DNA from 2 places in the Rufibacter sp. JT20002 genome. Region 2 is predicted to be linked to the other one. Evidence: riboswitches for the same ligand, from Rfam matches in the RefSeq annotation. Region 2 holds a riboswitch; the other holds the start of a gene.
The links. A riboswitch is a leader RNA that binds a small molecule or an ion and turns the genes downstream of it on or off. The one in region 2 is predicted to bind S-adenosylmethionine.
Positions count from the first base shown of each region.

Region 1 (4,020 bases), on a different contig from region 2:
ACGTTCATGCCGTCCATGAGCGGACCTTCAATCACTTCCAGCGGCTTCTGGTACAGGTGACGGGCTTCTTCCACGTCCTGATCAATGTATTCTACCAATCCTTTTACCAAAGCGTGGGTTAAACGCTTCTGCACCGGTTCATGGCGCCAGGCCTCGTCGCGTACGACTTCCTTACCTTTGTTTTTCACCGTTTCGGCGAACTCCACTAAACGCTCAGTTGCGTCTGGACGGCGGTTCAGTAGCACGTCTTCCACGCGCTCTAGAAGGTCTTTCGGGATTTCCTCGTAAACCTCTAACATACCTGCGTTCACGATGCCCATGTCCAGACCGGCTTTGATGGCGTGGTACAGGAATACGGAGTGCATGGCCTCGCGTACGGGGTCATTGCCCCGGAACGAGAAGGAAATGTTACTTACGCCACCGCTCACTTTGGCTCCCGGCAGGTTTTGCTTGATCCAGCGAGTGGCGTTGATGAAGTCAACAGCGTAGTTGTTGTGCTCCTCCATACCCGTGGCTACGGTCAGGATGTTGGGGTCAAAGATGATGTCTTCGGCGGGGAAGCCTACTTCTTTGGTCAGGATATTGTAAGCCCGTTCGCAAATCTGGATGCGGCGCTCGTAGTTGTCGGCCTGGCCTTCTTCGTCAAAGGCCATCACCACCACGGCGGCGCCGTAGCTGCGCACTTTGCGGGCGCGCTCTTTGAACGCCTCTTCGCCTTCTTTGAGGGAGATGGAGTTCACGATGGCTTTCCCCTGCACGCACTTCAAACCGGCCTCAATCACGCTCCACTTAGAGGAGTCAATCATGATAGGCACCCGGGCGATGTCTGGTTCAGAGGCAATCAGGTTCAGGAACAAGGTCATGGCGGCCTCAGAGTCCAGCATGCCTTCGTCCATGTTCACGTCAATGATTTGCGCTCCGTTCTCCACCTGCTGGCGGGCAATGGCCAAGGCCTCTTCGTACTGCTCGTTTAGAATCAAACGCGCAAATTTTTTAGAACCAGTCACGTTGGTACGCTCGCCGATGTTCACGAAGTTAGACCCTTCATATACCGTCAGTGGCTCCAGACCGGAGTAAGTAGGAACAGCCGGTAATTGCGGCAACGGACGAGGCGGATACTGCTTCGCAATCTCAGCAATAGCCTTGATGTGCGGCGGCGTAGTTCCGCAACAGCCACCCACGATGTTCACGAAGTTGTTCTCCAGGAAGTCGCGGATGTGCTGGCCCATTTGCTCCGGCGTTTCGTCATACGCCCCGAAGGCGTTCGGCAGGCCAGCATTTGGGTAAGCACTGATATGAAACTTAGAAGCCTTACTCAGGGATTGTAAGTGCGGGCGCAGCTGCTTCGCACCCAACGCACAGTTAAAGCCTACGCTCAACAGCGGCATGTGTGACACGGAGTACAGGAAAGCCTCTACCGTTTGGCCTGAAAGGGTACGGCCGCTGGCATCGGTGATAGTACCAGAAACCATCAAAGGTAAACGTTTGCCGGTTTGCTGACTGTATTGGTCAATGGCGAACAAAGCCGCCTTGGCATTCAACGTATCGAAGATGGTTTCTACCAACAGCAAGTCCACGCCACCGTCTACCAGTCCGCGAACCTGCTCGGTGTAGGCTTCTACCAGTTCGTCATACGTTATGGCACGATAGCCAGGGTTGTTCACGTCTGGCGACAAAGAAGCAGTACGGTTGGTTGGTCCGATGGCTCCGGCCACAAAGCGAGGTTTCTCCGGGGTTCTGGCAGTCCACTCGTCAGCGGCTTCGCGGGCAATGCGGGCCGACTCATAGTTCAGTTCGTACACCAAATCCTGCATGTCGTAATCGGCCATGGCAATGGAGGTGCCGCTGAAGGTGTTGGTTTCGGCTATATCGGCGCCCGCCTCAAAGTAGAGGCTGTGTATTTCTTTGATGATGTGGGGTTGGGTGATAGAGAGCAAATCGTTGTTCCCCTTCACATCTAAGTGGTAGTCTTTGAAACGTTCGCCACGGTAATCATCCTCTTGGAGGTTGTACCGCTGGATCATGGTACCCATGGCACCGTCTAAGACTAATATTCGTTTTTTTACTTCTTCCTCAATGCGGGTCATCTTGTGCAAACCTAAAGGGTTAGTTGCGGCTCAAGAAAGGGCAGAGGAAAGTGGCGGGCGCAGGTGCGTGGGAGTTCCGTCACTTATCTCCCCCGGCGCGTAGGTGCAGCGGGTAGGAAGTAGCACCCAACTGAATTGGGTTGCTAAGACATCACAGGGCCTAATCCCTCCGTCTTTCTTGATAAGCAGTAGCAAAGATACGGGTTGCGGTTGGATTCCGCAAATGCAGGTGTGGAGCTAAAGCGCTTTGGGCCAGGTTTCAGCAAAAGAGGTATAAAGCGGAGTTGCCTGACTACAGACGAAAGGCCTGAAATAGAAAAAGCCTGCACGAGGCAGGCTTTTCAAGTAGGTTCGGGGAAGCATTAGAATGTGTAGCGGACGGTCAGAGCTCCGTCGCCATACAAGAAAAGACCGTCTCGGTTGACTTCGAAAAATGGCTTAAAATCGATGCCCACTGAAATCGGAATTTCCGTAATCTGATATTCCAAACCTACAATACCATCCACCCCCAACGTTACGAGGGTGTTATCATAAGAGTCTTCATAATGTTTGCTGGAGGGCTTGTGGTAGTATCTTCCGCGGAAAATGCCCAAGTGCCCGCCGGCTCCATAAAACCACTGCAGCCCCTGGATGCCAAACGCCGAGGCGTGTTGCTCCAATAAACCGGTTAACTGGAAGCCTCGCCGTCCGAAGCCCGTTCCCAGTATCCCCTCCAAGGCGCGGTCTTCTCTGAAAAAATACTTTCCGGAGATACCCGCCGAATACCCTCCCACCCTAAGGCCAAGGCCTACCGTTTGCGCCTGGGCGCTTTCCAGCTTGGCGAGGGAGAGCACTACTATTATCAGCCCAAAAATAAGATGTTTGTTTTTCATAGTAAAATGATTCTTCACAAAAGAGACCGATCCTGGGGTCTGCCTTTCTAAAACTTCTTAGAACCTGGGAATATTTTACCTGTGGATAAAAACTAGTAAAAAGCTTTTGGGCGATTTCCGGTTGAAACCTGAGCTCGCAAGTTAGCTTTTTTTATAAGACTGCAAGTACGCCTCGCGGGAGGTGCGTTGGCCAATTAGCCTGAAAAAGCTGATTTGGTGCTCGGTATCTTTTTTCAGTCCGCGGGCAAACGGGTCTTTTTTCTGACCGTGTTCCTCAAAATCGCGCACATATTGCTCTCTGATCAGGTCGGCGGCGGGCAGAAGTTCTGCGGTTTTGATCTGCACCAAGCCTGTCTTTTCCCAGAGCTTGCGCCACCAGGCCACTGAATGGATGTAGTACCAGTACGCCTGAAAATCTTCGCGCAGAAACTCAGGTACTTGGTCAATAGTCTCAATCTCGTCTTTGAAACATACGTCCACAATGCCAATATACCCGTCTGATTTCAGGAACCGGCAGATGTAGGGCAGATACTTGTCATCGGTGCCGAAGTAGGTGTAGGAGTCAATAACCAGCACTACATCGAAGAACTCCTCTGGGAACGGCAGCGAACGGGCGTCTAGCTGGAGCGGGAACACCTGGTTTTCCAAGCTTTCTTCCTGCACCCTTTTGTAGTTAGCGGTGGCCGAGATAGCCTCGTCTACTGCCCAGACCTGCACTCCAAACTCTTTGGCCAGGAAAATAGAACTTGCTGCCTTGCCGCAGCCCAGGTCCAACACGCGCATGCCTTTCTTTAAGGGAATGAGAGACGTGATGCTTTCCAGATTGAAGAGCACATTTTCGCCCATGGAGTGCTCACGCACCCACTCAGGGTCATATTGGGTACTCCGGGGAAAGTGGTGTTGTATCTGGTGTTGGGCAGCGTCCATGGAAATGAAGTTGGGTCTGCTGCCTTTACGCGCAGCCAAGTTCTAATGTTGAGTAGTTATCTTTTAGGGGAACTTGTCAAGCCATGTAAAATATGTTCTCCTGAAATGTAACAGTAAAACAAAAAATAAGTCCT
Region 1 covers NZ_JBSZJY010000001.1:818,267-822,286, reverse strand. The annotation lists gene metH (methionine synthase) at 1-2,087, opposite strand, end outside; SAM riboswitch class I at 2,168-2,275, opposite strand; gene ACW9SV_RS03260 (hypothetical protein) at 2,450-2,959, opposite strand; gene ACW9SV_RS03255 (SAM-dependent methyltransferase) at 3,101-3,925, opposite strand.
Region 1: another riboswitch for S-adenosylmethionine. It lies ahead of metH (methionine synthase); the one in region 2 lies ahead of ACW9SV_RS20830 (SusC/RagA family TonB-linked outer membrane protein).

Region 2 (4,020 bases):
GTAAGTTTTATGCAGAATATCATTACAGAGAAAGTAGGCAGTAAAGTTATACTGTTGTTGCAGAAAGATCTGGATGCCTCTGACCAGAGGCTCACGCGCCGGTTGCAGAGCTTACGGCAGCCTGTGCAGGAGCTTAGTGTCTGGGTAGACTGCGCCAGCCTTGAGTGTATCAAAACCTATGGGTTCTGTCATTTTGTAAACCAGTTGCTGGTTCTCAAGAACTATAATGCCACCATTACCCTCATGAACCTGGGTGAGCCGCACCGGCGTTTGTTACAGGTATTGGGGATGGATGCTCTGTTTACGACGGTTCCTTCCCTGGAAGAAGCCTACCATCAAATGCAGGCGTCTTAGCACTACTTGCCCTTTAATGTGAAGGAGGGCCCTCAAACAAACTATTCCTTTAGTCACCCGTGACTTTTACAAACCAAAGCCAGAAGTTGGAGCAAAGAGGCAGCATGAGGCTGGAACAATTTACCGATGTACAAGAGGCGCTGGCCTTTTTAAACCAGCAGGGATTTACCCATTCTTTTACCTGCAGCCCCCAAGGGTGGCAATGTAAGGAAACAAACAACATCTTCTCGCCAGACGCTCTCCGGGTAGAGGCTTGCCAGCGGTTCAGCCAGTGTGGGGGAGTCCAGCAGGTCTCAGTGCTTTACGCGGTCTCTGCGCCAGACGGTACCAAAGGCATCATCCTGGACAACTGCGAAACGTACGGCAACTCCCTCTTTGGCGAGTACCTCGTGCGCATGAAACTCCATACCCTCCAGTCCAATGAAAACCCAACCTAAGGAAGCTGCCGCCTGAGGTGTTCTTTATCTAAACGCTTCCATCTCGGACCAAAGCCGGTTAAACTCCCGGGCGTAGCTGGAAACCACCTGAGGGTCTGACGTAACCAGTACGTTTTCATGGTTGTACAGGGCGGCACTGCGGGTCCAGTTATAGGAGCCGGTGAGCACCTGGCTTTGATCCACAATGGCAAACTTGTGGTGCATGTGGTTAGGCGTTTGGTCTACTTTCACCTTTATGCCCGCCTGCGCTAATTGCCGGATGTCTGAGCCTTTGTCAAACAGTTTCTCGTTATCGGTGAGTAGCTGAATCTTGATCCCTTTTTTATGGGCTGCCAGTATAGCGTTGGTGATGCGGTCATCTGAGATGGTAAACACACAAATCTGCAAGCTGGATCTAGCCGACCCAAGGCTTTGGATGATGGCCTGCAGGCAGGCATCGCCAGGACTGAAATAGGCAGCACTTTTACTTGCTGGGGCACTCTTGAACAAGGATAAAATAGATTTCAACGCTGAAAGGGTGTTAGTGAAAGTGGGGTAAGATACAAACTAACCACATATAGGGATGCAAACCGCTTCCCAAAGCCTAAGTTACACCCGTTTTCACCCTTTTTTCAAAATGTAGCCCTGAAACAGAAAACCCATAGTAATGCTCCCAAAAAGGCAGGCTTACCCTCCTCCATTTTTAAAGCATTGTCTATAGGTATATTTTTCCAAACAAGGACACGCATATCGTCCCCCTTTGAAGGGGGTAGGGGGATGACAACTCATGCTGATTGACTACACATGCTGATCACACGCATTCACGATCTGTGGGGACAATCCCTTGTGGTTGCCCATGCACTTAGCAGAAGTTGGACGGTTCTTCAAGCCAATTGGTCATCCCCCTACCCCCTTCAAAGGGGGACGGAATGCGTGCTACTCTTAGAGTGGAGGTGGGCAACAGCCAAAGACTTATCATTTTCAGAATTCTCTTCCACAATGGACCTTCCAGCAGGTGATTGATTCAAAGAGTTGATTTGAATTATAAGCAGGAGAATCGCTTATTTATTTCTGCAGTGTTGGATTATTTGTATTTAGTCCAAGTGTTAAGGAAAACTTGGAAAAATTATTTTCTACAAAAAGGTTGTATTTGTAGAAAATGCACCCTTACCTTTAGGGCATCTTTATTGGAGATTTATAAAGAAGAGGCGAGAGAGCAGGCTCCAAGACCCTCTAGCAACCTTCGGCCCAGCCGAAAAGGTGCTAACACCTGCCCAATTTTTGGGAACTATAAATGAATGACCATGCAACCACAAATTTTGCAACCTCGCTTGACCCTTAACAGCCATCCTGCCTCCCGGCAGTTCCTGCACATGCAGGCTTGTTGTTGCTGTTAAAGCTGGCGCCACCTCCTTCTTTTCTGGCGTACCCTATTTCACCCTTCGGTGAGGCACGCCTATGTATTCCTGTTTCTTAACACAATTACCCCTATGAACCATTCTTTACCATCTTCTTCCCCGGAAGACCATGCTCCCCTTAGAGCATCCTTTCTGCCTTCTACTGCTGCTCTGGCCCTGAGCACCATGCCCCTCTGCGCCCGAATGTGTTGTTGTTAGACACTGTTTCGTTGCACTAATCCCATAGCAACTTTTCTGTTTTAAAAATCACCGGTGTCGTCCTGATGCCGGATAGGAATTGTCTTGTCTTTATAATTTTATAAAAATGAAAACTCATACAAGTAGTACTCTAAAAAGTCTAGTAAGTCTAGGAGTATTATTGGCAATATTGCTGGCGCATGCCGCGTATGCCCAAGTCCAGACCGTAAGTGGGCAAGTGACCGGCACCAAGGGCAGTGAAGCCCTGGCCGGCGTGAGCGTAGTCCTGAAAGGCACTACCAGCGGCACCTTCACCAACGCCGAGGGGCGTTATTCCATTCCGGCCAGAACCGGCCAGACTCTGGTGTTTTCCAGCATCGGGTACACGTCTGCAGAGGCCGTGGTGAATGGAACCACCGTGAACGTGAGCTTGAAAGAAGACACCAAAAGCCTGGAAGAAATTGTGGTAGTGGGGTACGGAACGCAGTCGCAACGGGCGGTTTCCAGCTCGGTGAGCACCGTGAACGTGGACGACCTCCGCGGATTACCAGTTTCTTCCCCGGACCAACTGATTCAAGGGAAAGCCGCCGGGGTGCAGATTTCCTCAGCCAGCGGTGCGCCGGGTGGCGGTATCAGCGTAAGTGTGCGGGGAGCGACTTCCATTAATGCCAGCAACTCTCCTTTATATGTGATTGATGGCGTGTTCATCAACAACCAATCATTGAGCAACCTGGGGCTGGGCGGACAAACCTTTAACCCGCTCGCTGATTTGAACCCTGCCGATATAGAAAGCATTCAGGTCTTGAAAGATGCCAACGCCACAGCTATTTATGGGTCAAGAGGAGCGAACGGCGTGGTACTCATTACTACTAAGCGTGGTAAGCTGAATGCAGGTTCCAAAATCAGTTTCCAGACCTATTTTGGCTGGGCGAAGGCGCCTAAGCTCTTTGAAACCGTAAATGCCCAGCAGGAAGCCGAACTCATCAACGAGGCGTTCCTGAACGATGGTGGGGCTTTCGCTTCCCGTCCGTTCCGTCCCAAAGTCGAGGGTGGCCGCGGCTTACCCGAGGAACAGACCACGTATTCCCGTATTCCGGATGTGTTCCAGACGGCCAAAACCCAGAGCTATGACTTGTCGGCTTCGGGTGGGTCAGACAAAAGCCGGTACTTCATTGGCGGTAGCTATTTCTCGCAAGAGGGGATTGTGAAACCGGCCCAGTTCGAGCGTTTCAGCGGGCGGTTCAACTTTGACCATAACCTGAGTGAGAAACTGACGGTGGGCATCAGCGCCTCGGGGGCGTACAGCCACCGCAACGTGAGCCGCAACGACAACAGCGCGCAGGGCGTGATCAACTCGTCTTTGTACGTGCAAACGTTTCTGCCCGTGTTCAATGAAGACGGTAGCTATGCCCGCCACAGCATCTTTGACAACCACCTGGCTCTTATTGAGAACCTGAACATCCAAGGGCACAGCAACCGCCTCATTGGGAACCTGTACGCCGAGTACGAGATTCTGCCTGGCTTGTCTTTCAAATCAAGCTGGAGCCTGGACTACAACAGCTACATTGACAAAGTCTACAACAACACCCAAATCAGCGTAGGTCTCCCGGCGGGTAACGGCAGCAACACGCAGTCCAGCCTGGTAACGCTTATCA
Region 2 covers NZ_JBSZJY010000005.1:331,596-335,615, reverse strand. The annotation lists gene ACW9SV_RS20845 (STAS domain-containing protein) at 10-354, shown strand; gene ACW9SV_RS20840 (hypothetical protein) at 459-791, shown strand; gene ACW9SV_RS20835 (phospholipase D-like domain-containing protein) at 816-1,298, opposite strand; SAM riboswitch class I at 1,963-2,067, shown strand; gene ACW9SV_RS20830 (SusC/RagA family TonB-linked outer membrane protein) at 2,547-4,020, shown strand, end outside.